Regions from separate parts of the Azospirillum sp. A1-3 genome, predicted to be linked through region 2. Evidence: predicted binding sites of a transcription regulator. Region 2 holds the regulator's gene; the other holds the start of a gene.

Region 1 (15,964 bases), on a different contig from region 2:
TCAGCGGCGCCAGCCGGGGCGAGGAGCGCAGGGGCCGGTAGGCGATGCGCTCGACCGTCCAGCCATAGACGCTGGTGAACAGCATGGAGGCGACCAGCATGATCAGCAGCGCCAGCGGCACCCAGGTGACGCCGAGCGCACCGATGGCCAGGAAGGTGATCAGCGCCACGAAGGCGCCGATCATGTAAATCTCGCCATGGGCGAAGTTGATCATGCCGATGATGCCGTACACCATCGTGTAGCCGATCGCGATCAGGCCGTAGATCGCCCCAAGCGACAAGCCGTTGATCAATTGCTGTATGAAATAATCCATCAGACAGGCTTCTCCCACTCTCCCAGGACACCGATTAGGCAGGCACGCGAGACTTGGTGCTCAAGACTTGAATTAAGCCGTGTGCGGCAGCGGAGTTCCGATCCGGATGAACGGGGGAGAACATCCAGGACCGAGGCAGGGGACGCTTGGAACCCCGCCGCCGCACCCGGTTCTTGCCGAAGCCCCGCCGGATGCGGGATCCGGCGGGGCTTCGGGCGAATTCGTTATCGGGGACCGCTGCGGGTCTGCGTCTGGCCAGTCTGAATGTGTCGGCTCGGAATCGTCCGGCGGCCCAAGGTCGGGCCTTCCGTCGTCCGGATATGCGACGACAGCGCGGGGGTGCTGTTCCGCACCCGAGCGGCGTTCCGTCGTTCGACCATAGCCAACAGCTCCCACTTGCGCGGCACGGCCGGCGGCCGTGGCGTCCCCACCGGCATCGCTGCCGGACATCCTGTTTGTGAATCTCGGCTCAGATCGGACGGAATGACCGCCCGGTCCGGACCAGTCGGCGAAAGGCGCCGCGCCTTACCCTGTTCAAAACTGTTCTTTGTCTTCGGCCCCGGCACTTAGGTGCCGGTTGCGTATGCTGTCAGTTTTCTTGACACAGACAGGTAATGCAACTTCATCAGTAGGCGCAACACTCTCTTTCCGCGGGCTGAAAAAAACAACAATCATTCTGAACCCATGGAGCTGTTCCGATGAAAATTTCTCGGATTTGTGTGTGCGGGAAACATCGTTCAGATCCTTGTCAACAGCTGTTCACATCATCCGCCGACCAGATCTCGGGGGTCGGTGAAGGGCTGTCCCAGGGCCTCGGCCACCGCCCGATAGGTCAGCCGGCCGGCCTGGACGTTCAGCCCGGCCAGCAGGTGCGGATCCTCGGCCAGCGCCCGTTTCCAGCCCTTGCCGGCCAGCGCCTGGACGAAGGGCAGGGTGGCGTGGTTCAGCGCCTCCGTGCTGGTGCGGGCGACCGCGCCCGGCATGTTGGCGACGCAGTAGTGGACGACACCGTCGACCACATAGGTCGGGTCGGAATGGGTGGTGGCGTGGCTGGTCTCGAAACAGCCGCCCTGGTCGATGGCGACGTCCACCAGCACCGACCCGCGGCGCATGCCGGCCAACTGGTCGCGGCGCACCAGCTTCGGTGCTGCGGCGCCCGGCACCAGCACGGCGCCGACCACCAGATCGGCGTCGGCGACCAGCCGGTCGAGCGTGTCGGCGGAGGCGTAGACCGTCTTCAGCCGCGGCCCGAACAGATCGTCGAGCTGGGCCAGCCGCGGCATCGACCGGTCGGCGATGGTGACGTCGGCGCCCAGCCCCATCGCCATGCGGGCGGCGTTGGTGCCGACCACGCCGCCGCCGATGACCAGCACCTTGCCGGGCAGCACGCCGGGCACGCCGCCGAGCAGAATGCCGGAGCCGCCGTTGCTCTTCTGCAAGGCGACGGCGCCGACCTGGATCGCCATGCGGCCGGCGATCTCCGACATCGGCGCCAGCAGCGGCAGGCGGCCGGCACGGTCGGTGACGGTTTCATAGGCGATGGCGGTGCAGCCGCTTTCCATCAGCAGCCGGGCCTGTTCGGGATCGGGGGCGAGGTGCAGGTAGGTGAACAGCACCTGATCCGGGCGCAGCCTGCGACATTCCGCCGGCTGCGGTTCCTTGACCTTCACGATAAGGTCGGCCTTCGCGAAGACCTCCTCGGCGGAGGCGGCGATCTCGGCCCCCGCCGCGCGGTAGGCTTCGTCGGAAAAGCCGATCTCGGCACCGGCGCCGCTCTGCACCAGCAGGGCATGACCGTCCGCCGCCAGTTCGCGGACCGAGGCCGGCGTCAGCCCGACGCGGTACTCGTGGTTCTTGATTTCCTTGGGAACGCCGATGCGCGTGACCATGCGAGAACTCCCCGATCCAAGCGCCTGACTCAGCCAATCTGGGCCGACCCGATCTGGTATCCGGGGAAACCATCGGTGTGGCGGATTGTCTCAGTAAAGTCACTATACGGCGGGCGGACGGAGAGAATCTCTGCAAAGCCTTGCATGAATCCCCCATAGTGTGGTGGAGCTTTCGCACGATCCGCCACGTTTTCGAATAAAGTTGCATGCACGCCCTGGACGCCCTGGACCACAAGATCCTGCGCCTTCTCCGCAAGGACGGCCGGATGAGCAACGCCAAGCTGGCGGCGGAGGTCGGGCTGTCGCCATCGGCCTGCCTGCGCCGCCTGCACATGCTGGAACATTCCGGCGTGATCCGCGGCTATACCGCCATCATCGAAACGGCGGACGAGGAGCGGTCGGTGACGGTCATCGTCCAGATCACGCTGGAACGGCAGACCGACGACTACCTGCGCCGCTTCGACGCCGCCGTCCGCCGCTGTCCGGAGGTGCGGGAATGCTTTCTGCTGTCGGGCAGTTCCGATTATCTGCTGCGGGTGGTGGCGCAGGACCCGTCCGATTACGACCGCATCTACAAGGACTCGCTGTCGCGCCTGCCGGGCGTGGTGCGTATCCAGTCGAGCTTCGCCATCCGCAGCGTGGTCCGGCCGGGCAGCCTGCCGGCGCTGGAGGAGTCCGCCGACTGACCGTTGAGGGAACGTCTTCCTCTTGCCCAAGAGGGCACGTTCGCTCAGGACGGGCCTGCTTCAGGGAGTGGAAGGGCCGCGTGCCACCGTCGTGATCGTGTAATCCTTGAATTCCGGAGCGAACCTGTCCAAGTTCGGGGAACCATGACACTGCCGCCCCGCCATATCCGTAACCTCCTACGTGCAGGCCGCGTTCACGCAGGCTCGCTCGCCCCGGATCTGGTCGCCTGAGGCAAGGCTCCCGGACCGTCCGGGGCCAACATCGTCTCCGAATCCAAGAGAGCCGCTCGAACCGCATCCATGCGGTCGCGGGTTTATCACGTGCAACCGCTGCATGACCGATGAGGCGCCCACCGGGGGGCGTCGCTTGGCAGTCGGTTGCGCATGCCGAGAAAAGCGAAGGAAGACCTTGATGCGTCCCGCAGACCAGTTTCCGCCCATCGTGCTGACCGCCACCGACCATGACCGCCTCTCGGCTCTGGTAGAGGCGGTTTCCGAGAGGTTGCCCGATGTATACGCGTACCTCACGGTCGAACTGGAGCGCGCTGCGGTGATCGATGCCGGCGAACTCGTGACGACGGTGGTCTCGATGGGCGCGCGCGTGGCGTTCCGGGATGAGGTAACCGGACAGGAGCGGACTGTCACCCTGGTTTATCCGGGTGATGCCGACCTCGCGGCCGGTCGGGTGTCGGTGCTGACCCCTATTGGCGCGGCCCTCATTGGCGTCGCGGAAGGACAGTCGATCACATGGTACACGCGCGAGGGCGAGGCGAAGACCCTTACCGTTTTGGCCGTCGAGCCTCCCATTGCAGGCGGGCGCGCCGTCGCCGCATGATCCGTGGTCGGAAGATTCCATCGCGGTGCACGCCCATCCTCCAGCCTTGCGACGGTGCTCCGGTTCGTGCCGTCTGATGGGAAATACAGCCCTGTGCCAAGGGCGCTGACCTTTCATGATCCCTCTCACCCGAACAGGTCGAGTTCCGGGTCGGGGGCGGTTTCCGGGTGGGTCAGGTCGGTGCAGCCGATGCCGATCAGGCGGAAGGCACGGCCGTCGACCTCGCGCTCCAGGAGGGCGATGCCGGCGGCGAGGATCGCCTCGGCCGACCGGGTCGGCTCCACCCGGCGGGAGCGGGTCAGCTGCTGGAAATCCTTGGTCTTCAGCTTCAGCACCACGCTGCGGCCGAGCAGCCCCTCGCGCTCCAGCCGGCGGGCGACCTTGTCGGCCAGCGGGCGCAATTCCTGTGCCAGGGCGGGCAGGGTGGTGACGTCCCAGTCGAAGGTCTCCTCCGACGAGATGCTCTTGCTCGGCGACTCAGGATGGACCCGGCGGGAATCCTCGCCGCGGGCGTAGCTGTAGAGCACCCGGCCCATGGCGCCGTAGCGCTTGACCAGCCAATGCTCGTCCTTGTCCTGCAGGTCGCCGACGCGGGTGATGCCGTCGGCGAACAGCTTGCGCTCCAGCGCCGGGCCGACGCCCCACAGGATGGTGACCCGCTTGGGCGCCAGGAAGGCCGCCGCCTCCGCCCGGCCCAGCGCGGAAAAGCCGCGCGGCTTGTCGAGGTCGGACGCGATCTTCGCCAGCAGCTTGTTGTAGCTGAGGCCGATGGAGGCGGTGATGCGCAGTTCGCGCTCGAAACGGCGGACGATTTCCACCAGCGCCTGGGCCGGGCTGATGCTGAGGCGCTCCTCCACGCCGGTGAGGTCGAGATAGGCCTCGTCGATGCTGATCGGCTCGACCAGGGGGGTGAAGGCCTCCATGATCGCGCGGGCCTGATGGCCGACCTCTTTGTACTTGGCGATGTTGGGGCGGATGATGGTGGCGTCGGGGCAGCGGTCCAGCGCCTCGCGGATCGTCATGGCGGAGCGGACGCCCGACATCCGCGCGACATAGCAGCAGGCGGCGACCACCCCGCGGTGGTCGTCGCCGCCGACGATCACCGGTCGGCTGGCCAGCTCCGGCCGGTCGCGCTTCTCCACGGTGGCATAGAAGCTGTCGCAGTCGATGTGACCGATGGACAGGCTGTGCAGCTCCGCATGGCGGAACAGCCGCCGGCTGCCGCATTTCGGGCAGCGCGTGACTTCGCCCGGCAGGGCGGCGGCGCAGTCGCGGCAGACGCTGTGCAGGGCGGCGGTCATGGTGGCGGCAGCTTAGCAAAGCGGCATGCGAACCGCCAGCTTATGCGTACAAAGGAAGAACGGGATGGTTGTCAGCGCGACGGCGACTTCGCCCGGTCGCCGGCGGCGATGCGCGAGGCGAGGGCCTGCAAGCTGCCCAGCAGCAGCTTCGCCATTGCCCAGTGGTAGAGGGCCGACCCTGCCAGGACCGCCAACAGCGCGCTCCAACCGCCGATCCAGCCGGCGAGCAGGGAAACGACAAGGGAGGCGGCGGCGGAGACGATCAACGCCACCAGGATCGTCAGCCCGTTGGCGCCGTTGATCCGGCCGAGGATCGCCGCCCGCTCCATCGCCGCGGCACCGAGCAGGACGACCAGCGACAGGGTCAGCGACAGGCTGAGCAGTATGACCATGGTGGCGCTCGGGTTGCAGTCAGTGGAAAGAAACGGGCATCACCGCAGCACATCCCCGCCCACCGCCAGCCGGCCGGCGACGACGGCGGCCTGGGTGCGGCTGACCACGTTCAGTTTGCGCAGGATGCTGGAGACGTGGACCTTCACCGTCTGCTCCGACACGTTCAGCTCGCCGGCGATCTGCTTGTTCAGCTTGCCGTCGACGATCATCGTCAGGATGCGCAGTTGCTGCGGCGACAGCGAGGCGAAGCGGCGGGCGGCATCGGTCTCGTCGGCTTCCGACGAGGCGGCGGACAGCGGCGGCGCCCAGGTTTCGCCCGACAGGATGGCGCGGATGGCGTCGGCCATCGCCGGCATCGACAGCGATTTCGGGATGTAGCCAGAGGCGCCATAGGCGAGCGCCCGGCGGATGGTGTCGGAATCCTGCAGGGCCGACAGGATGGCGACCGGCACGGTCGGGTGATGGGCCAGCATCAGGAACAGGCCGGCGAAGCCGTTGGTGCCGGGCATGTTGAGGTCGAGAAGAACGAGATCGATGTCGTCCGGCCGCCGCCCCACCGCGGTCATCACCGAGTCGAGGTCCGGGCATTCGATCACCCGCACCTCCGGCATCGCCTTGCCCAGCGCGTCGCGCAAGGCGGCCTGGACCAGCGGATGGTCGTCGCCGATGACGATCGTCGTTTCAGTGGTGGATTCAGCGGTCGTTTCAGTGGCCGCTTCTGTAGCCGTCGCCTGTCCGGACGCCGTTGGTTCGCTTACCGCGCTGTCCTCGCCCATGGTTTCCGCACTCCCCCCATTTGCGGCCGCCCGGCTTTTGTCCGGTTCCGGCCTTATCGCTCGGCCACGGCCGCCGTCTGCAGCGCCGCCCCGTTCAGGAAGCGGCGCAACGACGCCGGCTTCACCGGTTTGTAGAGCACGCCGCAGCCGCAACGCTCCGCCTCGGCCCGCACCGCTTCGGAACGGTCGGCGGTCAGCAGCAGCCCCTTGACCGGACGGTCCCACAATTCCCGCAACCGCTCCAGAACCGCAAGCCCCGTCTGGCCGTCACCGACGTGATAATCGACACAGACCACATCGGGAAGCGCCCCGTCGAAGGGAACGAGCGCCGCCAGCGCCCCGGTGACGTCCGACGCCGTCGCCACCCGGCAGCCCCATTGGCCGAGCAGGGCGCGCAGGCCGGCCAGGATCGGCTCCTCGTTGTCGATGCACAGGACCAGCAGCCCGGCGGACAGGGCGGCGGGGGTGGAGACCGGGCGGTCGACCGGGGTGGCGCGCGCCTGCTCCAACGGCACCTCGACCGCAAAGCCGGTGCCGCGCCCGACGGTGGAGCGCAGGGTGACGGGATGGCCGAGCAGCCGGGCGATGCGGTCGACGATGGCGAGGCCGAGGCCGAGACCCTTGTCGGCCGGGTTGCCGCCGCCATTCTCGCCGCCCAGCCGGCGGAACTCCTCGAACACCTCGCGGCGCTTGGCCTCCGGGATGCCGGGGCCGGTGTCCCAGACCTCGATGCGCAGGCGGTCACCATGGACGGGGTCGCGGCGCCGCCGGCAGCCGAGCAGCACCCGGCCCTTGGGCGTGTAGCGGATGGCGTTGGACAGGAAGTTCTGCAGGATGCGGCGCAGAAGCTGCGGGTCCGACCGCACCACCGCGCCGCAGCCGACCACCTTCAGCGTCAGGCCGCGTTCCTGCGCCAGGGCGGAGAACTCCACCCCCAGCCCGCCCAGCAGCTCGTCGAGGGCGAAGCTGCGCATCTGCACCCGGACATTGCCGGCGTCCAGCGAAGAGATGTCGAGCAGCCCGCCCAGCAGCATCTCGGTCGAGCGCAGCGAAGCGGCGGCGTTGTCGATCATGCCGCATTCGGCAGCGCGCTGATCGGGCGTCGGCAGGGCCCCTCGCATGCTCTCCTCCAGCGCTGAGACGAACAGGCGGGCGGCGTTCAGCGGCTGCAGCAGGTCGTGGCTGGCGGCGGCGAGGAAACGGGTCTTGCTGGCGTTGGCCGTCTCGGCCTCCGCCTTCGCCTGCTGGAGAGCGTCGGTGCGCTCCTGTACGCGCTGCTCCAGGCTTTCGTTGGCCTCGCGCAGGGCCTCGGCGGCGCGGTAGCGCTCGGTCACGTCGGTGTAGGTGGAGACGTAGCCGCCTTCCGGCAGCGGGTTGGCGACGATCTCCAGAACCGTGCCGTCGGGGCGGCGGCGCTCGTAGCGGTAGGGCCATTGCTGGTTGGCGGTGTCGCGGTTGGTCAGCAGCGCCGTCATGTCGTGGGCGCTGTACTCGCCGCGCCGCTCGTTGAAGCGGATCAGGTCGGCGAAGGGCACGCCCACCCGCACCATGTCGGCCGGCAGGTCGAGCAGTTGCAGATAGCGCTGGTTCCAGGCGGCGATGCGGTAATCGGCGTCGATCACGCAGATGCCCTGGCCGATGTTCTCCAGCGTCGCCTGGAGCAGTTTCCGGTTGAAGCGCAGGGCCTCCGAGGCCTCGTCCAGCATCGCCATGGCGTCGCCGCGCGACAGCGAGCGGCCCTGCAGCGAGGCGGCCATCACCACCCGCGCCGACGCCGCGCCGATGGCGCCGGCGATCAGCGTCTCGGTGAAGCGGACGGCGTCGAGGTCGGCGGGACCGCCCTCGCCCTTGCGGCCGACCAGGTGAAGCAGGCCGCCTCTGGCGGCGTAGGCGTCGAAGGCGGCGTTGCCGCGCTCCGCCCCGACGAAGCGGATGGCGAGCGCGCGCAGGTCGGCCAGCTTGGCGAGGGCCTGGGGGGTGTCGTCCTCGTCCCGGTCGGCGGTGGCGGTGGTGTAGAAGACGGCCTGGGTGCGCTCCACCGAGCTGGGGCGGGCCAGCAGCGATCCGGCGACGAAGGCGATCAGGTTGGCCAGCAGGCTCCACAGGCTGGCGTGGGAGATGGGGTCCAGCCCGTCGATCCCGAACAGGGCCTGCGGGCGCAGCCAGACGATGCCCCAGGGGCCGAAATCCAGGAAATCGGCCGACACCGGGATGATGCCGCCCATCGACGGCACCAGCAGCGTGTAGACCCACAGCAGAAAGCCGGCGCCCAGCCCCGCCAGCGCCCCCACCCGGTTGGCGCGCGGCCAGTAGAGCCCGCCGAAATAGGCCGGCCCGAACTGCGCCACCGCGACGAAGGACAAGAGGCCGATGACGGTCAGCGGGTAATCGCGATCGACCAGCCGGTGCATGATATAGGCGAGCAGCAGGATCCCCAGCACCGACAGCCGCCGCACCAGCAGCAGCGTGCCGACCATGTCGCGCCGGCCGACGCGGGCGGCGAAGCGGGGGCGGCTGAGCAGCAGCGGCATCACCACGTCGTTGCACAGCATGGTGCTGAGCGACACCGCCGCGACGATGACCATGCCGGTCGCCGCCGACAGGCCGCCGATGAAGGACAGCAGGCTGAAGCCGCCGGCCCCCGCCGCGATGGGCAGGGTGATCATGAAGGTGTCGGGGTTGATGCCATCTCCGAAGGTGATCAGACCGGCCACCGCGATAGGGATCATCAGGGCGCTGAGCGCCAGCAGGTAGGTCGGGTACATCCAGGCGGCGGCGCGCAGATGGCGGGGGCTGTCATTCTCCACCGTCATCACATGGTACATCTGCGGCAGGCAGAGAAAGGCGATGATCGAGATCGCCGTGTTCGACCACCAGGTCGGGTCGGTGAAATCGGGCGACAGCAGCGGGTCGGCCTGCGGCCGGGCGAGCAGGTCGGTGTAGCCGTCGAACATGCCCCAGACGATGAAGGCCGCCACCGCCACGAAGACGGTCAGCTTCACCAGACTTTCGAAGGCGATGGCCAGCATCAGGCCGCGGTGATGCTCGCTGGCGTTGATGTGGCGGACGCCGAACAGGATGGTGAAGACCGCCATCGACAGCGCCACCGCGAAGGCGGTGTCGCCCCAGATCGGCGGCGGCAGGGCGGCCGGGGCGGCCAGCGAGGGGGCGGTCAGCACGTCGAAGCTGGCGGCCACCGCCTTCAGCTGAAGCGCGATGTAGGGCAGAACGCCGACCAGCGCGGTCAGCGTCACCAGCGCCGCCACCGCCTGGCTCTTGCCATAACGGGCGCCGATGAAGTCGGCGATGGAGGTGACGTTCTGCGCCTTGGTGATGGCGATGGTCTTGGTCAGCACCGGCCGCGCCGCCAGCAGCAGGATCATCGGCGCCAGATAGATCGGCAGGAAATCGAAGCCGCTGGCCGACGCCCGCCCGACCGAGCCGTAGAAGCTCCAGCTGGTGTTGTAGATGCACAGCGTCAGCGCATAGAGGATGGCGGCCGTCCGCGGCGACGCCGACAGCAGCCCACCCCCGGCGGTGCGGCGGTCGCCCCACCAGGCGATGGCGAACAGCACCCCCAGATAGGCCGCCGAAACGGCCAGCACCAGCCAACTCTGCACGACCGACGGACCTCTTGCCGGGGGAGGGGAAATGGTGCCTGACCCTATCCCAAGGTTCGACCCGCCAACAACGGCCGGTCTCGCAGTTGCCCAAAAACTGTGCAGCCCTGAACGAAGGTAGGGGGCGCGTATGGTTCGAAGTTCGAACTATTCTGCGCCTGCCGGACGCCGCCGTCCCGGTCGCCGCTGGTGCGACGGCCGGCGTTCCTGCTCCCGACCTTGGGCATCCGCTCAGGGTCCGGGACCGCCGAAGCGGCCGTTTCCGTCTCCTCCCTCGTACGGGGACGGCCGCTTCCGCGCTTCCTGTTTTGGGCCTGGAGCGTGGGGCAAACGGGGGTCCCGGTCGGTTTACTGCGTCGTCCTCGCTGGGAAAGCGCCACGAACGGTCCAATCTATGGCAAGATGGTCCATCGTGAGGGAGACCGGCCGTCGGTGCCGGACCCGGTGCGTGGCCTGAAACGGAAGACGGACGCCCAAGAGAATGCTGATCGACGCCTATTTGGGATTCCGGGTCGGGGACGTGGTCCTTGACCGTGCGGAACTGGCGGCCGGCACCGCCACCATCAAGGAAATCCACGTCGTTCCCTGTGACTGGGCGCATGGCCTGACCGGCATCGCCGTCATGGAGAATGGTGCCGAGCGTTTCATCGTCCAGCTGAAGAAGGTGCGCCCGGCCGAGGAAGAGGTCGAGACCGAAAGCAACGTCCGGCCGCTGCGGCATCGCGCACGCTGAACGGTTCCCGCAATCGCCGAAAACGAAAAGGCCCGCCGCCCCGGATCGGAGCGGCGGGCCTTCGCTTTTGCGGCGGCGGCGGAGTCGCCGGCCGCTCAGTGGCGAAGCTGGACGCGCCCGCCGTTCCTGCGCGCGTCGTCGACGCTGGCGATGACGGGAAGGCCGCGCAGGAAGGCGGCGCCGGTGTCGGTCGCCTCGAACAGGACATGGCCCTGGCGGTCCTGGCCGCGGAAGCGGGCCTCGGTCGCCATGCCGGCATTGCGGACGGCGGCCGACAGTTCGGACACGGCCCTCCAGATGCGGGCACGGTGTTCGGCGGCGCTGGCGCAACCGGTCGCATCCGCGACGGCCAGCGTTACGGTGAAGGAATGAAGCTCGATCGCCATGGTGGCACCACGGAACTTGGAGTGCGGGATTGGAAAACCCGGATCGTTCCGGCCATCGCCGGATACGGTGCCGGCCCTAGGGATCGAGAAACTCAGTCGTAACGGGGAAGCTTCGACAGGACGATGTCGCTGATGAGGCCGCGGAGCTGGCTGACCGGGAGCTGTTCGACCGGAATGCAGACGGCGCGGGCATAGGTCTCGCAAACATGCCAGGCGTGGTCGGGTTCGACCAGGATGTGCCGGGCGAGATCTTGGTCATCGGCGTTCGCCCGACCGGGGAGCGCCTTTTCACAGGCCAGGACGGTTTGAACCATGTCGCTGGCCAGACTGTGCAGATTCATGGATGGCACCTTCCCATGTTCGGGAATTTGTTGGGAACACGAACAGACTAGACCTTCGGACCAGATTCCACAACGGTGCCTATGACGTTCGGCTGTGACAATTCAACGATGGTGCCACATCGCACGTCCCGGCGCCCGTTTCGGCGAAAACGCTTTGACGATGCCGCCGCGGACCGGCCGATACCAGCATGAACATAGGTCGGGGCGAATTATTCCGCCTGTGACCGTTTCGCGGGTCTGACGCGGCAAATTCCGGGCCGGTCCTTCGGCAATCCCCTCTTGCGCCGGGCGCGGTTTTGCCCATGGGGTGGAGGCGGCGATTGCCGCCGGTCAGGTCCGGATCAGGCCGTCCTGCTTCGGCGGGGCCGGGGCCGGGGTTGGAGCCGGAGTCGGGGTGGCGGGCGGCGAAAGCTGCCAATTGTCCAGTGCCCGCCTCAGCGCGTCCAGCCCGGCGCCGGCGGAGGATTTCGCCTCGTCGGCGGCGCGGGTGATGGCGGCGCAGAGCGCGGCGCGGCGTTGCGGGTCGTCGCGGCTTTCCTCCAGCGCGCGGCCGAGATCATCGGTCGTGTCGCCGCCCCTGGCATCGGGCTGCGCCGTCTTCGGGTCGATGCCCAGCAGCGGCAGCAGATACTCCCGCCCCTTCTCGCGCGCCACCGCCACCGCCTTGTCGCCGAACCGCTCCGCCGCCGCCAGACCGGTGTCCCAGGCGCCGAGCGCGGCCGAGACGGTGGGGCTGCAGCGGCCGGCCGTTTCCTCCGGGGGAGGCGCCGCGGGAGGCGCCGTCTGGGCGTGCAGCGGCGCGGCGCTCAGCAGCAGGGCGGCGATGGCTGGCAACGCAAAGCGGCGGAGGGGATTGGTCGGGCACGTCATGCGGGAGGACCTGCGGTCGAAGAGGGGCCTTCGGGAGATTTGGGGAGGCGGCGGGCGGCTTTCCATGGCCCCCCTTATGGGGCGCGGTCCGGCCGGTGCGGTGGCGGGAAAAGCGGCGATATGCCGCGACCTGTGGCGATTTTGCTACCGAATGACGTTTTCATGGCGTTTACATGACATGCTGCCGCTGCACCGCACCGCGAAGCGTGGTAAGAGCAGCCCGAAATCTCACCAGTCCCCTATCCAGATACAGGCGAGTCACCGTCCCATGCTGCTGCGCGCATTCCGTTCGCTGATGCCGAAGGAGGAACGCTTCGTCGACCAGTTCGTCGAGCAGGCCCGTCACATCGTGGCCGCCGCCGCTGCCCTGGAAGCGGTGATGGACGCAGAACCGGACGACCGCACGCAGAAGATCGCGGCGCTGAAGCGGGTGGAGAAGGACGCCGACCGCGTTGCCAAGGATGCAGGGCGCGACCTGCACCGCGCCTTCATCACGCCGTTCGACCGGTCGGACATCCTGTCGCTGATCAACGCGCTGGACGACGCCATCGACCTGATGGACGAGGTGCCGCGCCATGCCGGCCTGTACGGCGTCGAGGTGTTCGACGAGCCGATGCGCCGCTTCGTCGCCCTGATCCGCCAGCAGGCCGACGTGCTGCTGGAACTGATGCCGCTCCTGGGCTCCATCGCCCGCAACGCCGAGCGGATCGACCATCTCTGCGGCCGGCTGTCCGATCTGGAGGACGAGGCCGACGATGTGCTGCGCGACGCGCTGAAGGCGCTGATCGCGGAGAAGCCGGACATGATCGCCTTCCTCGGCCGGCGCGAGCTGTACGAGATGCTGGAGGCGGTTACCGACCGCTGCGACGACGTCGGCGACCTTGTCGCGGGCATCACGCTCGATCAGGTCTGAGGCCGCGTCGATGGAGGCCCTGCAACTCGGTCTGCCGGCGATCGTCCTCATCATTCTGGTGGCGCTCGCCTTCGACTTCATCAACGGCCTGCACGACGCGGCGAACTCCATCGCCACCGTGGTGTCGACCCGCGTGCTGTCGCCCAAGCTGGCGGTCCTGTGGGCGGCCTTCTTCAACTTCATCGCCTTCCTGTTCTTCGGCCTGCATGTCGCCACCACCATCGGCACCGGGCTGGTCGATCCGCTGGTGATGGACCCGGCGGTGATCCTGGCGGCGCTGATCGGCGCCATCGGCTGGAACCTGATCACTTGGTGGCTGGGGCTGCCGTCCTCCTCCTCGCATGCGCTGGTCGGCGGCATCGCCGGGGCCGGCATCGCCAAGGCGGGGTTCGGCGCCATCGTCGCCAGCGGCTTCACCAAGACGGCGGTCGCCATCGTGCTGTCGCCGGGCATCGGCCTGCTGCTGGCGCTGCTGCTGATGCTGGTGGCGTCCTGGGCGCTGCGCCGCGCCGCCCCCTTCACGGTCGACCGGCAGTTCCGCCATCTCCAGCTGGTTTCGGCGGCGCTCTACAGCCTGGGCCATGGCGGCAACGACGCGCAGAAGACGATGGGCATCATCGCCGTGCTGCTGTTCAGCCAGGGCATGCTGGGCGATACCTTCCACGTCCCCTTCTGGGTCATCATCGCCTGTCAGGTGGCGATGGGGATGGGCACGATGATGGGCGGCTGGCGCATCGTCCGCACCATGGGCTCGCGCATCACCGACCTGAAGCCCTATCAGGGCTTCTGCGCCGAGACGGCGGGCGCCATCACCCTGTTCGGCGCGACGTGGCTGGGCATTCCGGTGTCGACCACCCACACCATCACCGGCGCCATCGTCGGCGTCGGCTCCGCCCGCCGCACCTCGGCGGTGCGCTGGGGTCTGGCGGGCCGAATCGTCTGGGCCTGGGTGCTGACGATTCCCGCCTCCGGCATCGTCGCTTGGCTGTCCTACCTGCTGGTCGCCGCCCTGCTGCGCCCGTAAGGGCGCCTTTCCGGGGGGAGAACGCCCGCAGAACGATGGGGCGAACGGATAAGCCCTTCGTGATGCAGCGCGGCCTTGACCCGCAAGGGCGGTAACGGCAGGATCGGTGCGGTGGAGACAGGATACCGGTCATGCCGCATATCGAACGCACCGATCAAGGTGAGCAGTATGTGTTTCCCGGCACCGAACGCCGGACGGTCCCCGGCTTGCCCTATGCGGCGGAAGCCGACGGCCAGCTGACCCTGCATTTCTACGCCCCGCCCGAGAAGTCCGAACGCCGTCCGCGCCCGACCTCGGCGCGCGCGCTGTCGTCCACGCCCCTGCCGGTGACGGCGCTGCCGGCCAACGCGGCGATGCCCCCCGGGATGGCGCAGGCGCAGACGGCGCCGGCGGCGACCGACTCCGCGCCGCAGAGCCTGTTCGGCCGCCGGCTCGCCCATTTCCCGCGGGTGTTCGACCAGCCCTGAGTGGCGTCGGGCTGAGCGGCGTCAGGCGGTGCCGGTGCGGCTCCGCGTGGCGTCGAGCATGCGGGCGACCTGACGCAGCAGAATTTCGCGGTCATAGGGCTTGCCGACATGCCCGTTCATCCCGGCCTCGCCGCATTCGCGCCGTTCCTCCTGGGATGAACCGGCGGTCAGCGCCAGGATCGGCAGGTCGCCGCGCGGCGGCGGCATCGCGCGGATGGCGCGGCTCGCCTCCAGCCCATCCATGCCCGGCATCTGCACGTCCATCAGCACGAGGTCGTAGTCGCCGGCCTCCACCGCCTCCACCGCCGCGGCACCGTCGGCCACCAGATCGATGGCGTAACCGCTGTCGCGGAACAGGGCGGCCAGCAATTCGCGGTTGATCGCCAAATCCTCGGCGATCAGCAGGCGCGGCGGTCCGGGGGAGCGTTTGGCGGGACGGTCGGTCGGGGGTGGGGAGGGCGGACCGGCGGCCGTCGCCGGACGTGCGGAGCCGCCTTGCCGGGCGGCGACGCGGGCGAGCTGCCGGCGCAGGTCGTCGATGGCGAAGGGCTTGGCGATCATCGCGACGTCGGGACCGAAGGCGGACGGGGTGCCGGCGGCATGGGCGGCGAAGCCGGAGGCCAGCAGCACCGGCAGGCCGGGGCGCATGCGGGCGGCGTGCCGTGCCAGCTCCGTCCCGTCCATGCCCGGCGGCATGACGACGTCGCTCAGCAGCAGGTCCAGCGGCTCAGGCCCGTCCAGCACCACCAGCGCCTCGTTGGCGTTGGCCGCCGCGATCACCCGATGCCCCCAGCCGCGCAGCAGCCCGGCCACCATGTCGCGCACCGTCGGGTCGTCGTCGACCAGCAGGACCGACAGCGGCCCGGAGGACGGCGCCCAGGACGGAACGGGAGCCGGACTGGGAGGCGGCGCGGCAAAATTCAGGGCGGTATCCGGGGTAAGGTCCGGAACAGAATCGGGGGTGGCGGCGGGCCCGACCGGCGGCGTCCTGGACGCCCTGGGGGCCGGCTCCGCCGGCAGCAGGCGGCTCGCCGGCAGGCGCACCGTCACCGTGGTGCCGACGCCCAGCGTGCTGCGCAGAGAAAGGGTGCCGCCATGCAGTTCGACCAGCCGTTTGGTCAGCGGCAGGCCCAGTCCGGTGCCCTCCGCCTCGCGACTGGCGGCGTTCCCGGCACGGGCGAAGGGCTCCAGCACGCGGTCGAGATCCTCGGCCGGGATGCCAAGTCCGGTGTCGATGACGCGGATCACCGGCATGCCGTCGTCCAGGGCGGCGGACAGGGTCACCGACCCGCCCGACGGCGTGTATTTCACCGCGTTGGCGATCAGGTTCAGCAGGATCTGGCGGATGCGGCGGTCGTCGCCGTGCAGGTTGAGCACCGCCGGTTCCACCACCGCCGATAGAAGCACGCCGGCATGC
Region 2 (15,964 bases):
TGCGTCACCTCCCCCACCGTCAGTTCGATGGTGCCGCCCAGCAGATAGACCTGCTGCTCCACCGTGGCGGCGCGGTTGCCGCTGTCGTAGGAGACGCGGGCGCCCGGCGGCAGCTCCACCTCCACCAGTTCGATGGGCGACGGATAGCCCGGCGGCGACAGGTTGCGGCGGCGATAGCCGGTGGCGGGGTCGACCCAGGCGATCTGGTCGGCGCGGCGGGCGACCGGGTTGGCGTCCTCACGCTCGGCTTCCGCGAACAAGGCCGCCAGCGTCACCCCCAGCCCGGCGGCGAGCCGGTCGAGCACGGAGGCCGTGGGGCTGCTCTCCCCCCGTTCCACCAGCGAGATCATCGAGCGGCTGACGCCCGAGCGCTCGGCCAAACCATCCAGCGTCAGGCCCCGATCCGCCCGCAGCGCGCGCAATCGGGTGGCGAGACGGCTGTCGATATCGTTTCCAGCACTTTCCATGAAGGTAGAATGCTGCTCCAAGATATTGGAGTCAACGATCCACCGCATTGTCATACCCATGAATCTTTTATGACCGTCGCGCGGTGTGCGCGACGATGGTGTAGAAGGGCCGTGCAAAAGGACCGACCGTCACGCTGCCCGCCCCGCTCCACACTCGAACCCGGTGCCGACCCCATGCGCCCGAAGGCGTTGCCGCCCGCCCCGCTGTTGACCGCGATCTTGCTGATGCTGGTGCCGATGGCCGCTGTGCTCGCCTGGGCGGTCCATGCCGGGGCGCTGCATGGCGGGCTGGCGCTGGCCGCGGCTGCGGCGGCGCTGGTGGGCGCGGTCCTGGTCCTGCGCACCTACCGCGGCGATGCCGACGCGATGACCGACTACGCTGCCCGGCTGGCCGAGACCGACGAGCCGCTGGCTCCGGCCGGCACGCCGCCCGCCTTGAAGGCGCTGGCCGCGACCATCGGCCGTCTGCACCGGGTCGGCCTGCGCCGGGCCGAGAGCGTGCGGATGCAGCTCGACGCCGACGAAGCGGTGATCGACGCCCTGCCCGCCCCGCTGCTGCTGATGGATGCCGAACGGCAGGTGGTGCGCGCCAACCGGACCGCGCGGGAGCTGTTCGGCGACAAGGTCGTCGACCGCGACCTCTCTTCGTGCCTGCGCACGCCGGCGGTGCTGGAAGCGGTGGATTCGGTTCTGCGCGGCGGTGCGTCCCGCATCATCGAGTTCACGCTGCCGGTCCCGGTGGAGCGCAGCTTCGAAGCGCAGGTCAAGCCCTTCCAGCGGCTGGTGCCCGAACCCGATCCGTCCCTGCTTGATGGCGAGATCGAGGAGGAGTCGGCGCCGCGCCCGCCCACCGTCGCCCGCATGGCGATCCTGACCCTGCATGACGTCACCGCCGCCCGCCGGTCGGAGCAGATGCGCGCCGACTTCATCGCCAACGCCAGCCACGAACTGCGCACGCCGCTGTCCTCGCTGCTGGGCTTCATCGAGACTCTGCGCGGCCCCGCCCGTGACGATCCGGAGGCGCAGGGCCGCTTCCTGGCAATCATGCATGACCAGGCCAGCCGCATGACCCGGCTGGTCAATGACCTGCTGTCGCTGTCCCGCATCGAGTTGGACGAGCATATGCCGCCCAGCGGCTGGGTCGATGTGGTGGAGGAGTTGGAGAACGTCATCGCCGCGCTGCAGCTGAAGGCGGCGGAGCGCCGCATCCGCCTGCGGCTGGAAGCGCCGGAGGATCTGCCGTCCGTCGTCGGCGACGAGGACCAGTTGACCCAGGTCTTCCAGAACCTCGTCAGCAATGCGATCAAATACACGCGCGAGGACACCGACGTGACCGTCACTGTCGCGCTGGCCGACGGAGCGGCGGTGGGCTTCACTGGCCTGCCCGCATCCGGCGGTGCGGTGAAGGACAAGCGCGCGTTGCGTGGCGGCACCGCGATGGTGTCGGTGTCGGTGCGCGACCGGGGCGACGGCATCGCCCGCACCCATCTGCCCCGCCTGACCGAGCGCTTCTACCGCGTTGATGCCGCGCGATCCCGCGCCATGGGCGGCACCGGGCTGGGGCTGGCCATCGTCAAGCACATCCTGAACCGCCACCGTGGCCGGCTGACCATCGAAAGCGAGGTCGGGGTGGGCAGCGCCTTCACGGTTTATCTGCCGGCGGTGGGAGAGGCGGTTTCTCCCTCTCCCCCCCGGGGAGAGGGCCGGGGTGAGGGGGAAGCACTGCGTGTGTTCTCCAAAGCTCCCGCCGCGCTCCCCCCTCACCCTAACTCTCTCCCCGGGGGGGACAGGGGATTCGGTGGGGAGTGAGAGAAACCCATCATTCTGTGACGCCGTCATGAAAGTGTCATAAAAACGCAATCATTCGGTCGCCCTCCCGGTCTATGGTCCGCGCCATTCCGATGGACCAGTCTCCGTTTCCTCAAGGAGGGGCACCCGTGACCACCCGGACGCATGTCTTCGCCGCGACCGCCCCGGCCCTGACTCTGGCCTTGGCGCTCGGCCTCGCCGCCGCCCCCGCATCGGCGCAATCGCGCGACCAGATCCGCGCGGTGGGCTCCTCCACCGTCTTCCCCTTCACCACCGCGGTGGCGGAGGCCTTCGGCAAGACCGGCAAGTTCAAGACCCCGGTGATCGAATCGACCGGCACCGGTGGTGGGCTGAAGCTGTTCTGCGCCGGCGTCGGCCCGGCCCATCCCGACATCGCCAACGCGTCGCGCCGGATCAAGAAGTCGGAAGTCGACCAGTGCGCCGCCAACGGCGTCACCACGATCACCGAGCTGAAGATCGGCTATGACGGCATTGCCCTGGCCTCGTCCAGAAAGGCCGCTCCGGTGTCGCTGTCGACCGTCGTGCTGTGGAAGGCGCTGGCGAAGGAAGTGCCGGTGAATGGCGCGCTCGTCGCCAATCCTTACCGGCTGTGGTCCGACATCGACCCGTCTCTGCCCAAGGCGGCGATCGAGGTGCTGGGTCCGCCGCCCACCTCCGGTACGCGCGACACCTTCAACGAGCTGGCGATGCTGGAAGGCTGCAAGAAGGTGGCCGAGGTCGCCAAGGCGGTCCCCGACGAAAAGGCCCGTGAGCGCGCCTGCATGACCATCCGCGAGGACGGCGCCTATGTCGAGGCCGGCGAAAACGACAATCTGATCGTCCAGAAGCTGACCGCCAACCCCAACGCCTTCGGCGTCTTCGGCTACAGCTATCTCGACCAGAACCGTGACACGCTGCAGGCGGCGAAGATGGACGGGGTCGACCTGACGGCGGAGACGGTGGCCGCCGGAAAGTACGAGCTGGCGCGCCCGCTCTACATCTATGTCAAGAATGCCCATGCCGGTGTCATTCCGGGCATCCGCGAGTTCATCGGCGAATACACCTCGGAACGCGCGTTGGGCGACGACGGCTATCTGGTCGACAAGGGCCTGATCCCGGAGCCGAAGGCGCTGCGCGAGGCCGCCCGCATCGAGGCGGTCAACCTGACCCCGCTCCAGTTCTGACCAGCCCTTCTCCGCCTGCCTCTTTTCCGCCGAAGCGACCCGCATGCAGCTGACCCTCCTCGCCCTGATCCTGGCCCTGCTCACCGTGATCGGCTTCCTGATCGGCCGGTCGCGCGCGGCGTCGTCGGTCGGCGGACGGGTGGCGGAGCTGCATTCGGTCCCCTCCTATCACGGCGTCTATGTCGCGCTGTGGGCCGGTCTGCCTGCGCTGCTGCTGTTCGTCGCCTGGACAGCGTCGGAAGGCTGGCTGGCGATGCAACTGGTGCTGTCATCATTGCCCGACCGGCTGACCACCGGCGACGGCCAGTCGGTCGCCCTGCTGAAGGCCGACATCCTCAATCTCGCCCACGGCATCGCCACCGGGCGTGAGGCCGATCCGCTGGTGACGGAGGCGGCCCGCCGCTACGCCGCCTTGCGCGATCTTGCCGACTGGAGCCTGCTGGCGGTCGGCGCCAGCCTCGCCGTCGCCGGGCTGGCCTGGGGCCGCCACCGCATCGGTCCCGACCTGCGCGCCCGTCCGGCGGTGGAGCGGGTGGTGCGGGTGGCGCTGGTCGTCTGCTCGCTGGTCGCCATTCTGACCACGATCGGCATCGTCCTGTCACTGCTGTTCGAGGCGCTGCGCTTCTTCACCGTCGTCTCGCCGCTCGACTTCCTGTTCGGCACCCATTGGAGCCCGCAGATGGCGATGCGGGCCGATCAGGTCGGGTCCAGCGGCTCCTTCGGCGCGATCCCGCTGTTCGCCGGCACGCTGCTGATTACCGTCATCGCCATGCTGGTGGCGGTGCCGGTCGGGCTGATGGCGGCGATCTACATGTCGGAATATGCCGGGCGCGGCGTTCGCACCTGGCTGAAGCCGGCTTTGGAGATCCTGGCCGGCATCCCGACCGTGGTCTACGGCTTCTTCGCCGCGCTGACGATGGCGCCCTTCGTGCGTTCAGTGGGCGAAGCGCTGGGGTTGGACGTCAGTTCGGAATCGGCGCTGGCGGCCGGCATCGTCATGGGGGTGATGATCATCCCCTTCGTCAGCTCCCTGTCGGACGATGTCATCAACGCGGTGCCGCAATCCTTGCGCGACGGCTCCTACGGTCTCGGCGCCACCAAGTCGGAGACCATCAGGCAGGTGGTGCTGCCGGCGGCGCTGCCCGGCATCGTCGCCGCGGTGATGCTGGCGATCAGCCGCGCCATCGGCGAGACGATGATCGTCACCATGGCGTCCGGCCTGACCGCCAACCTGACCGCCAACCCGTTGCAGGCGGTGACCACCGTCACCACCCAGATCGCCACGCTGCTGGTCGGCGACCAGGAGTTCGACAGCCCGAAGACGCTGTCGGCCTTCGGCCTTGGCCTCGTGCTGTTCCTCGTCACGCTCTGCCTCAACATGGTCGCCCTGCGGGTGGTCCGGACCTATCGGGAAAAATATGACTGACCTCGTCGAGCAGGACGTGGCGGCCGTGACGCCATCCACAACCCCCGTGAAATCGCGCCTGCGCGGCGAAGCCTTCGCACGCCGGCTGCGCGCCCGCCATGCCGCGGAGCGCCGCTTCCGGCTGGCCGGCGCCGCCGCGGTGGCGCTGGCGGCACTGATCCTGCTGCTGCTGCTGGGCTCCATCGTCGCCAAGGGCGCCAGTGCCTTCCTGGAGGCGCGCATCCGGCTGGAGGTGACGCTGGACCCGGCGGAGGTCGCCGACCGCAATTACACCGTCCTGCTGCGCCGCGCCCTCTACGCCCAGTTTCCGCAGGTGACCGACCGCGCCGGCCGCCGTGTGCTGAACGACCTGCTGTCGTCGGGCGCGCCGTATGAGCTGGAGGCGATGGTCGCCAAGGACCCGGCGCTGGTCGGGACGACGCAGACCGTCTGGATCCGCGCCGACGACCAGATCGACCAGCTGGTGAAGGGCGGCTATCGCCGCGACCTGCCGGAAGGCGAGCGTGGCCTCAGCGACGCCAAGGTCGCGGCGGCCGACGCGCTGTTGGCCTCGGGCGCGCTGGCGCAGGGCTTCAACACCACCCTGTTCACCGCCGGCGACAGCCGCGAGCCGGAACAGGCCGGCATCGGCGGCGCCATCGTCGGCTCGCTGCTGACGCTGCTGGTGACCATGGCGCTGTCGGTGCCGGTCGGGATATCCGCCGCCGTCTATCTGGAGGAGTTCGCGCCGAAGAACCGCTGGACCGACCTGATCGAGGTGAACATCAACAACCTCGCCGCGGTGCCGTCGATCATCTTCGGCTTGCTGGGTCTGGCGGTGTTCCTGGGCTTCTTCGGCATGCCGCGCTCCGCCCCGCTGGTCGGCGGGCTGGTGATGGCGCTGATGACGCTGCCGATCATCATCATCGCCTCCCGCGTCGCGTTGAAGGCGGTGCCGCCGTCGATCCGTCAGGCGGCGCTGGGCATCGGCGCCTCGCCGCTGCAGACGGTGCTGCACCATGTGCTGCCGCTGGCGATGCCCGGCATTCTGACCGGCACCATCATCGGCATGGCCCGCGCGCTGGGCGAGACGGCGCCGCTGCTGATGATCGGCATGGTCGCCTTCATCGTCGACATCCCCCACGGTCTGACCGACAGCGCCACGGTGCTGCCGGTGCAAATCTACATGTGGGCCGACAGCCCCGAGCGTGCCTTCACCGAGCGCACCTCGGCGGCGATCCTGATCCTGCTCGGCGTCCTGATCCTGCTGAACGGGGCGGCCGTGATCCTGCGCAAGATTTTCGAGAGACGGTGGTGAACACCATGAGCATCCCGAGCCCGCTGAAGCTGCGGTCCCGTGGCGACCGGCAACCGGACCGGGCGTCCACTGCCGCCCTGCCCAAAAAGATGACCGCCCACGGGGTGAAGGTGTTCTACGGCACCAAGCAGGCGCTGCGGGGCATCGATCTCGACATCCAGGAAAACCGGGTGTTGGCGCTGATCGGCCCGTCCGGCTGCGGCAAGTCGACCTTCCTGCGCTGCCTGAACCGGATGAACGACACCATCGAGGGCTGTCGGGTCGAGGGGCGGATCGCGCTGGACGGCGAGGACGTCTATGGCAAGGCCGTCGATGCGGTGCAGCTGCGCGCCCGCGTCGGCATGGTGTTCCAGAAGCCGAACCCCTTCCCGAAGTCGATCTACGACAACGTCTCCTACGGCCCGCGCATCCACGGCCTCGCGTCCGGACGGGACGAGCTGGACGAGGTGGTGCAGACCTCGCTGAAGCGCGCTGGCCTGTGGGCGGAAGTGAAGGACCGCCTGCGCGAACCCGGCACCAGCCTGTCCGGCGGCCAGCAGCAGCGGCTGTGCATCGCCCGCGCCATCGCCGTCAGCCCCGAGGTGATCCTGATGGACGAGCCCTGCTCGGCGCTCGACCCCATCGCGACCGCGCATATCGAGGAGCTGATCGACGAACTGCGGGCCAACTACACCATCGTCATCGTCACCCACAACATGCAGCAGGCCGCCCGCGTGTCCCAGCGCACCGCCTTCTTCCATCTGGGCGAGATGGTGGAGTGCGACGACACCGAGGAAATCTTCACCAACCCGCGCGACGAGCGCACCCAGGGCTACATCACCGGCCGCTACGGCTGAGTCCTGCGCCACTGTGCCCTACTCCTGTCCCCTTCCTCCTTTGTTGAAAAGGCTGTCCCATGCCGGTTAACGTCGAGACGCGCGCTGTCAACGGAGCCACCATGAATGCGGCCCTGAAGCCGCTCGTCCTGATCGTCGAGGACGAGGCCGACATCCTGACGCTGCTGAAGTACAACCTGGAAAAGGAAGGCTTCCGCGTCGCCACCGCCAGCGACGGCGAGGAGGCCCTGCTGGCCGCCGGCGAACAGACGCCGCACATCGTGCTGCTCGACTGGATGCTGCCGCTGATGAGCGGGCTGGAGGTCTGCCGCCAACTGCGCCGCAACGCCAAGACCCGCGACATCCCGATCATCATGCTGACCGCCCGCGGCGAGGAGGGCGACCGGGTGCGCGGCCTGAATTCCGGCGCCGACGACTACATCACCAAACCGTTCTCCCCGACCGAGCTGGTGGCCCGCATGCGCGCCGTGCTGCGCCGCGCCTCCCCCGGCATGACGGACGAGGTGCTGACCTTCGCCGACGTGACGATGGATCTGGCCGCCCACCGCGTACGCCGCAATGGCCGGGACGTACATCTCGGGCCTACCGAATTCCGCCTGTTGCGCCACTTCATGCAGCATCCCGGCCGCGTCTTCTCGCGCGAACAGCTCCTCGACCTGGTGTGGGGCCACGACGTGTACGTCGAGCCGCGTACGGTGGACGTACACATCCGCCGCCTGCGCAAGGCGATGAACGAAGAGGACGAACTGGACCTGATCCGTACCGTGCGGTCGGCGGGGTATGCGCTGGATACCAAGTCGGTGTGAGCCCAGGGTTGGGATGGGGGTAGGATGGGGGAGGACCACCGCAGCATTGGTGAGAACGCCCCCATGATCCTGCTCTTCACCGACTTCGGCCTTTCCGGCCCCTACACCGGCCAGATGAAGGCGGTGTTGGCGCAACAGGCGCCCAGCGTCCCTGTCATCGACCTGTTCGCCGACGCCCCCGCCTTCGACCCGCAGCTGTCCGCCTATCTGCTGGCCGCCTACGCACCGGCCTTTCCCGTCGACAGCGTCTTCCTCTGCGTCGTCGATCCCGGCGTCGGCACCGATCGCCGGCCGGTGATGGTCGAGGCTGACGGCCGCTGGTTCGTCGGCCCCGACAACGGCCTGTTCGCCCTGATCGCCCGCCGTGCAACGTCGCTAAACGCCTGGACCATCGACTGGATCCCGGACCGGCTGTCTGCCAGCTTCCATGGCCGCGACCTGTTTGCCCCCGTCGCCGCCGGCCTCGCCACCGGTCGCCCGGTCGAGCGCAGCCCCCTTCCCCCCGCCGCCATCGACCGTCCCGACTGGCCGGACGAGCTGCCGCGCATCGTCTATGTCGACGTCTACGGCAATGCCATGACCGGGATGCGTGCCGCCACCCTGCCTGCCGACGCGGTGTTGACTGCCGCCGGCAGTCGCATCGCTCGCGCCCGCACCTTCGGAGCCGTCGGACCGGGGCAGCCGCTGTGGTACGAGAACTCCAACGGGCTGGCGGAGATCGCCGTCAACCGCGGACGAGCCGACCGGGTGCTGGGGCTGGCGGTCGGCGACCCGGTGACGGTTGAGACCTGACCAAAAGAAAACCGCCCGGAAGCGGGTGCTTCCGGGCGGCTGCTGCTTGATCCGATGCTTGTCCGATCAGGCGTCTCTGGTCAGATGTCTGGGGATCAGTCGTTGTTGCGCTGGCCCAGGAACTGCAGCAGGAACTGGAACAGGTTGATGAAGTCCAGGTACAGCGTCAGGGCGCCCATCAGGGCCAGCTTGCCGGTGCTCTCGTGATCGTAGCCCTCGGCGTAGCTTTCCTTGATCGCCTGGGTGTCATAGGCGGTCAGGCCGGTGAAGATCAGCACGCCGATGGCGGAAATCGCGAAGTGCAGGGCCGGCGACTGGAAGAAGATGTTCGCCAGACCGGCGATCACCAGACCGATGACGCCCATGATCAGGAACGAGCCCATCTTCGACAGGTCGGCCTTCGTGGTGTAGCCGTACAGGCTCATCGCCAGGAAGGTGGCGGCGGTGACGAAGAAGGTCAGCGCGATCGACGCCCCGGTGAAGACCAGGAAGATGGCCGACATCGACAGGCCCATGGCACCGCAATAGGCCCAGAAGATCATCTGTGCCGATGCGAAGGACAGGCGCTGGATGCCGAAGGACAGCACCATGACGAAAGCCAGCGGGGCCAGCATGACCACCCACTTCAGCGGCGTGCCGAAGATGGCCTGGAGCATGGCCGGGCTGGACGACACGAGCGCGGCGACCAGACCCGTCAGGATCAGGCCGGCACCCATGTAGTTGTACACGCGCAGCATGTGCTGCCGCAGGCCTTCGTCGAAGTATCCCCGATCTGTCGCGCGGCCCACGGTCGCGAAGCGGTTATAGGTCGGGTCTGCCATGGTTTGGTTTCCTCGGTGGAATAGGGTGATCCCGTCGCAGGACATATTGGCGAGTCCGTCAGGCGGTTCAATAGGAATCGGCAGGGCTTTTTCCAGATGAAAAAGCTTTCACGATTCGTTTTTCCTGCGGCTTCATGACTCAGGCGTCACTCGTTCCGAAGCAATGGCGCCGAAGGCTGGCCGAGAGCGCGCCAAGTACCATAGAACCCGAAAGCAAGCGTGATCGCGGTGCTCAGCAAAGCGGTGGTGATGACCGCCGACGGCAGGAAGCTCCATTCCCAATGCATCAGGAACGTCAGCACCGCCCAGGCGGTCAGCGTGCCGATGATGCCGGCGATCACGGCGGTCAGCAGGCCGAGCAGCCCATATTCCAGCAGGAAGGCGCGCAGCACGTCGCCGCGTGTGGCGCCCAGCACCTTCAGCACCACCGCGTCATAGACCCGGCGGCGATGCCCGGCGGCGACCGCGCCGGCCAGAACCAGCGTCCCGGCGGCCAGCGTGATGCCGGCGACGATGCGCACCGCGGTGCCGATATGGCCCAGCATCTCCGACACTGTGTCCAGCGCGTCCTTGACCCGCACCATCGTGATGTTGGGGAAGCGCTGCAGAACGGCGCGCTGCACCTGGGTTTCGGCGTCCGGCGTGGCGCGGACGGTGGCGACCCAGGTCTGTGGCGCGCCTTCCAGCGTGCCGGGGGCGAAGACCATGGTGAAGTTGATCGCCATGCTGCTGAAATCGGCAGAGCGCACGTTGGCGACCTTGGCCTCGATGCTGCGGCCCAGGATGTTGATGACCATAGTGGCGCCCGGACCGATGCCGAAGGCCTCGGCGACGCTCTGGTGGATGGAGATCAGCGGCGGTCCGGCATAATCCTGCGGCCACCAGCTGCCGGCGGTGACGGTGGAATGCTTCGGCACCGTCGCCGAATAGGTGATGCCACGGTCGCCGGCCAGGATCCAGGCCTGCTCCGGATTGACCAGCGCCTTTTCCGCCTCCTGCCCGTTCACCCGCTCGATCCGGCCGCGCAGGCTCGGCACCGCCTCGAAGGCGCTGGTGCCGGGGACGGCGGTCACGAGGTCCCGCAAGGGATCGAACTGGTCGCGCTGGATGTCGACGAAGAAGAAGGCGGGGGCATCCTGCGGGATCGTCTCCGACACCCGGCGGGAGAAGTTGCCCTGGATCAGCGCGATGGCGACCAGCACCGTCAGGCCGAGCCCCAGCGACAGCACCACCGCCGCCGTCGGGTTGCCCGGCCGGTGCAGGTTGGCGAGCGCCAGCCGCAGGCCGGGACGCCGCACCCGCCCCACCCGCTTCGCCCCCCAGGTGACCAGCGCCGCGGCGGCGCGGAAGGCGAGGAAGGTGGCGATGGATCCGCCGACGAACCACAGGGCGAACAGCTTGTTGTGCGCCGTCAGCACCGCCAGCCCGGCGAGCGCCAGGGCCGACAGGATCATCGCGACCGTATAAGGCGTGCGCGGCCTCCCGCCGGCCGGGGCGATGACGTCGCGGAACAGGGCGCCCGCCGGCACCTCGCGCGCCCGGCCGAGCGGCCACAGCGAGAAGGTCAACGCCGTCAGCACGCCATAGAGCGCGGCGAGCGCCAGGGCCCCCGGATAAACGCCTATATGTGCCGACACCGGCAGCACGCCGTCGAGCAGCCGGCCCAGCGCCAGCGGCGCCACCGCCCCCAGCACCAGCCCGATGACGATGCCCAGCAGCGCGAGCGCCAGGATCTGCGCCAGATAGAGCTGGAACACCAGCGCCCCCGGCGCACCGATGCACTTCATCATGGCGATGGTGCGGGCGCGCGAGTCCAGATGGCTGCGCACCGCGTTGCCGACCCCGACGCCGCCGACCAGCAGCGCGGTCAGCCCGACCAGCGTCAGGAACAGCGTCATGCGGTCGATGAAGCGCTCGATCTGCGGTGAGGCGTTGGTGTAGTCACGCATCCGCCAGGGCGCGTCGGGAAAGCGGGTGCGCAACCCCTCCTGCCACGCCTTCAGGTCGGTTTGCGGCGGCAGCGCCACCTTGGCGCTCCACCAAGTGAGACTGCCCGGTTGCAGCAACCCGGTAGCCTGCAGCGACGGCAGCGCCACCAGCACCCTGGGGCCTAGCGAAAAGGCGTTGGAGGAGGCGCGGTCCGGCTCGCGGTCCAGCACGGCGGCGACGCGGTAGGCGCCTTCGCCGATGCGGATGGTGTCGCCGGGCTTCGCGCCCAGCCGGTCGACCAGACTGGCCTCGATCACCGCGCCCCAGCGGCCGTCCTTCTGCGCCAGCGCCTCCCGCAGGTCGCCGACGCCCTCCAGCGTGACGGTGCCGTAGAGCGGATAGAGGTCGTCGACCGCCTTCAACTCGACCAGGGAGGAGCGCGTTTCATCGCCCGCCCGCGCCATCGCCCGCATCTCGGCGGAGGTCGACACCCGGCCATCGGCTTTCAGGGCGGCCATCTGCTCGTCGGTCGGCGGAGTGTAGAGTTGACGCAACGCGACGTCACCGCCCAGGATCGACCGCCCGTCGCTCGCCAGCCCGTCGAGCAGCCCGCTCGACACCGATTGCACCGAGGCGATGGCCGCCACCCCCAGGGCGAGGCAGGCGAGGAAGACCCAGAAGCCCTTCAGGCCCGTGCGCAGTTCCCGCCGGGCAAGGCGAAGCGCGAGGCTGAGGTTGGTCATTTCGTGGTCCTCCGCTCGCACCTGCTCCTGTCCCCTCTCCCCCCCGGGGAGAGGGTTAGGGTGAGGGGGATGCGTGGCGAGGATTGTTTCAGTGACGAGGGGTTTGCGCGTCGAGCAACGCTACACCGTGCGTCCCCCTCACCCCGACCCTCTCCCCGGGGGGGAGAGGGGGAAACGACCGCAATAATGCTCACCATCTCACTCCCCCGCCGCCTGCAGCTTCGCGCGCCTTGCCGCCTGCCCGTCGTCGGCGATCCGCCCGTCGGCCAGCCGCACCGTGCGGTCGCAGCGTGCGGCGAGGGTCTGGTCGTGGGTGATCAGCACCAGCGTCGTGCCGCGCCGCTCGGCCAGATCGAACAGCAGCTTCACGATGGTGGCGCCGGTGTCGATGTCGAGGTTGCCGGTCGGCTCGTCGGCCAGCAGCAGCGACGGCTCGGTGACGAAGGCGCGGGCCAATGCGGTGCGCTGCTGCTCGCCGCCCGAAAGCTGGCCGGGATAATGGTGGATACGGTGCCCGAGCCCGACCTGCTCCAGTCCAATGCGGGCGCGGTCGAAGGCGTCGGCGACCCCGGCGAATTCCAGCGGGATGGCGACATTCTCCAGCGCCGTCATGGTCGGCACCAGATGGAAGGCCTGGAAGACGATGCCGACATGCTGCCGGCGGAACCGCGCCAAGCCATCCTCGTCCAGGCGCCCGAGATCCTGTCCGGCGACGCGGACGGTGCCGCCGCTGGGGCGTTCCAGACCGGCCATCACCATCATCATGGTCGACTTCCCGGAACCGCTGGGGCCGACGACGCCGACCCGTTCCCCGGCCGCCACCTGAAGATTCACGCCGCGCAGGATGTTGACGGGTCCGGCACCGCTGTCCAATTTCAGGTGGACGTCGTCGAGTTCAACGATGGAATCGTTGGAAGACCGGGCGATGGATTTTGACGACGTTGCAGAGGACTGAGCCTTGGACATGCGACTCTCGCACAAGCGGAACGGACCATCGCCATATGGCACGACCCGCCGGGCTTTCAACATGGGCGCCCTCACCGCCGCTCTTGCCTTCCTTTTCGCCGCAGGGGTACCGATGACCGTTCCGAACCGCGCCGACGCCGCGCAGCCGGTGAAGCTGCTGGCGCTGGGCGACAGCCTGACCGCGGGCTATGGGTTGCCGGAACCTCAGAGTTTCGCCAGCCAGCTGGAAAAGGCGCTGGCCGCCAAGGGCTACAGCGTCACCGTCATCAATGCCGGCGTGTCGGGAGACACCACCGCCGGCGGCCGGGCGCGGCTGGACTGGGCGCTGGCCGACAAGCCGGACGCCGCCATCGTCGAGCTGGGTGCCAACGACATGCTGCGCGGGCTCGACCCCGATCAGGCCAAGGCGAATCTCGACGCCATCCTGAAGAGTCTGGCGGAGCGCAAGATCCCGACCCTGCTGGCCGGCATGCTCGCCTCGCCCAGCCTGGGCAAGCCCTATACCGACAAGTTCAACGCCATCTACCCGGATCTAGCGAAAGCCTACGACCTGCCGCTCTATCCCTTCTTCCTCGACGGGGTGGCGTTGGACCGGTCGCTGATCCAACCGGACGGGATGCATCCCAACGCCCAGGGCGTGGCGGTGATCGTGGAGCGCATCCTGCCCTCCGTCACCGCGCTGCTCGACGGCCTCCCCAATATCGGCAAGACTACCGTCAAAACCGGAGGCTGACCCATGACCGTGACCCTGGACAGCGACACCCGCTTTCACGCCGCCTGCGCCGCCGGGGCGGAGTGGGGACCGACGGTCAAGGCCTGCCTCGACCGGCTTGGTCCGGTCGCCGGCTGCAACCTGGGTTTCCTCTACCTGACCGACGGTCTGGCGGAACATGCGACCAGCATCGTCACCCTGCTGCGCGGCGTCACCGGCATCCGCCATTGGGTCGGCACCGCCGGCATCGGCGTGATGGCCAACGGCGAGGCCCTGTTCGACGAGCCGGGGATGGCGATCATGGCCGCCCGCCTGCCGGAGGACAGCTTCCGCCTGTTCCCCACCCTGACCGACGGGTTGGAGCCGCTGCGCGGCAGTGCCGGCGGCTGGCTGGACAAGCATGGCGCGGCGCTGGCGCTGGTCCATGTCGATCCTCACCATGCCGATATGGCCGGACTGGTCGCCCGCTTGTCGGAGGAGGCCGGCGTCTTCCTGGTCGGTGGCCTGACCGCCTCGCGCGGGGAGTTCCCGCAGATCGCCGCCGGGGCTGAGGACGCCGATCCGGTCACTGAGGGCGGCGTGTCGGGCGTGCTCTTCGCGCCAAATCTGCCGGTGGCCACTGCCCTGACCCAGGGCTGCCGCCCGATCGGGCCGACGCGCACCGTCACCGCCAGCGACGACAACGTCATCCTGGAGATCGACAACCGCCCGGCGCTGGACGTCTTCAAGGAGGACATCGGACCGGAGCTTGCCGCCGACCTGCGGCAGGTCGCCGGGGTGATCTGCGCCGGGCTGCCCATCGCCGGGTCCGACACCCAGGACTATCTGGTCCGCGACCTGATCGCCATCGACCCGCGCGCCGGCTGGATCTCCATCGCCGAGCGGGTGACGACCGGCCAGCCGGTAATGTTCACCCGCCGCGATCATGAGACCGCCGCCGCCGACATGCGCCGGATGCTGGACAGCCTCAAGAAACGGGTGAAGGCGACGCCGAAGGGAGCGGTGTATGTCAGTTGCATCGCCCGCGGCCCCGGCCTGTTCGGCACCGCCAATGCAGAGCTGTCGATGATCCGCGATACCTTCGGCGACATCCCGCTGACCGGCTTCTTCGCCTCGGGCGAGGTGTCGCACAACCGGCTCTATGGCTACACCGGCGTGCTGACGCTTTTCCTCTAAAAGATCATTTCGAATAAGGAACGTTCCGGATGCAGTATCGTCCGCTCGGCCGCACCGGCCTGTCGGTCAGCGCCATCGGCCTGGGCACCATGACCTGGGGCCGCCAGAACACCGAGGCCGAAGGCCACGCCCAGATGGACGCCGCACTCGACCGCGGCATCAACTTCTGGGACACGGCGGAGATGTATGCCATCCCGCCCACCGCCGACACCTATGGCAAGACGGAGGTGGTGATCGGCAACTGGTTCCAGTCGCGCGGTAAGCGCGACAAGGTGATCCTCGCCAGCAAGATCATCGGCGCGCCGGCCGGCGGCTTTGGCTGGGTGCGCGAGGGCAAGTCGCGGCTCGACCGCGCCAACCTCTTCGCCGCGGTGGAGGCCAGCCTGTCGCGGCTGAAGACCGACTACATCGACCTCTACCAGATCCATTGGCCCGACCGCGTCACCAACCGCTTCGGCGTCCGCACCTACCGCCACAAGCCGGAGCAGGACGGCGCGCCGATCGAGGAGACGCTGGCGGCACTGGCGGAGCTGGTGCAGGCCGGCAAGATCCGCCATGTCGGCCTGTCGAACGAGAGCCCCTGGGGCGTGATGCGCTGGCTGCGCGCCGCCGAGGTGGCAGGGGAGATGGCTGGTCTGCCGCGCGTCGCCTCGATCCAGAACGCCTACAACCTGCTGAACCGGACCTTCGAGAACGGCCTGTCGGAGGTAGCCCTGCGCGAGGATGTCGGGCTGCTGGCCTATTCGCCGCTGGGCGCCGGCACGCTGACCGGCAAGTATCTGAACGGTGCCATCCCGCCGGGCAGCCGCCGTGCGCTCGACCACCGGCCGTCGCGCTATGCCACCGTCAACGCCGACGCGGCGACGGAGGCCTATCTGGACATCGCCCGCCGCTACGGTCTGGCGCCCAACCAGATGGCCATCGCCTTCACGTTGCAGCAACCCTTCGTCACCTCGTCGCTGATCGGGGCGACGACAATGGAAACGCTGATCTCCAACAT

The links. Region 2 encodes PhoB, which activates phosphate uptake and scavenging genes when phosphate is short. Its sites were predicted from a motif close to TNTCATAAAACTGTCA; they were not measured.
Region 1: a site for PhoB is predicted at 12,296-12,311, ahead of M5E06_RS28025 (DUF47 domain-containing protein). Genes of this name have one in related genera too.

Annotation. Positions count from the first base shown of each region.
Region 1 covers NZ_JAMSLU010000006.1:40,172-56,135, reverse strand. Annotated here, with positions in the region: gene M5E06_RS28085 (branched-chain amino acid ABC transporter permease) at 1-313, opposite strand, end outside; gene ald (alanine dehydrogenase) at 1,078-2,202, opposite strand; gene M5E06_RS28075 (Lrp/AsnC family transcriptional regulator) at 2,409-2,888, shown strand; gene rnk (nucleoside diphosphate kinase regulator) at 3,301-3,723, shown strand; gene M5E06_RS28065 (DNA polymerase IV) at 3,849-5,024, opposite strand; gene M5E06_RS28060 (hypothetical protein) at 5,096-5,416, opposite strand; gene M5E06_RS28055 (response regulator transcription factor) at 5,456-6,193, opposite strand; gene M5E06_RS28050 (hybrid sensor histidine kinase/response regulator) at 6,247-9,813, opposite strand; gene M5E06_RS28045 (hypothetical protein) at 10,295-10,546, shown strand; gene M5E06_RS28040 (hypothetical protein) at 10,642-10,932, opposite strand; gene M5E06_RS28035 (hypothetical protein) at 11,025-11,273, opposite strand; gene M5E06_RS28030 (hypothetical protein) at 11,604-12,143, opposite strand; gene M5E06_RS28025 (DUF47 domain-containing protein) at 12,412-13,056, shown strand; gene M5E06_RS28020 (inorganic phosphate transporter) at 13,067-14,080, shown strand; gene M5E06_RS28015 (hypothetical protein) at 14,212-14,547, shown strand; gene M5E06_RS28010 (response regulator) at 14,569-15,964, opposite strand, start outside.
Region 2 covers NZ_JAMSLU010000001.1:2,575,564-2,591,527, forward strand. Annotated here, with positions in the region: gene M5E06_RS12450 (helix-turn-helix domain-containing protein) at 1-467, opposite strand, end outside; gene M5E06_RS12455 (ATP-binding protein) at 642-2,276, shown strand; gene M5E06_RS12460 (PstS family phosphate ABC transporter substrate-binding protein) at 2,405-3,460, shown strand; gene pstC (phosphate ABC transporter permease subunit PstC) at 3,504-4,886, shown strand; gene pstA (phosphate ABC transporter permease PstA) at 4,879-6,183, shown strand; gene pstB (phosphate ABC transporter ATP-binding protein PstB) at 6,273-7,019, shown strand; gene phoB (phosphate regulon transcriptional regulator PhoB) at 7,121-7,825, shown strand; gene M5E06_RS12485 (SAM hydrolase/SAM-dependent halogenase family protein) at 7,889-8,617, shown strand; gene M5E06_RS12490 (Bax inhibitor-1/YccA family protein) at 8,713-9,438, opposite strand; gene M5E06_RS12495 (ABC transporter permease) at 9,585-12,110, opposite strand; gene M5E06_RS12500 (ABC transporter ATP-binding protein) at 12,309-13,076, opposite strand; gene M5E06_RS12505 (arylesterase) at 13,189-13,809, shown strand; gene M5E06_RS12510 (FIST signal transduction protein) at 13,813-14,964, shown strand; gene M5E06_RS12515 (NADP(H)-dependent aldo-keto reductase) at 14,994-15,964, shown strand, end outside.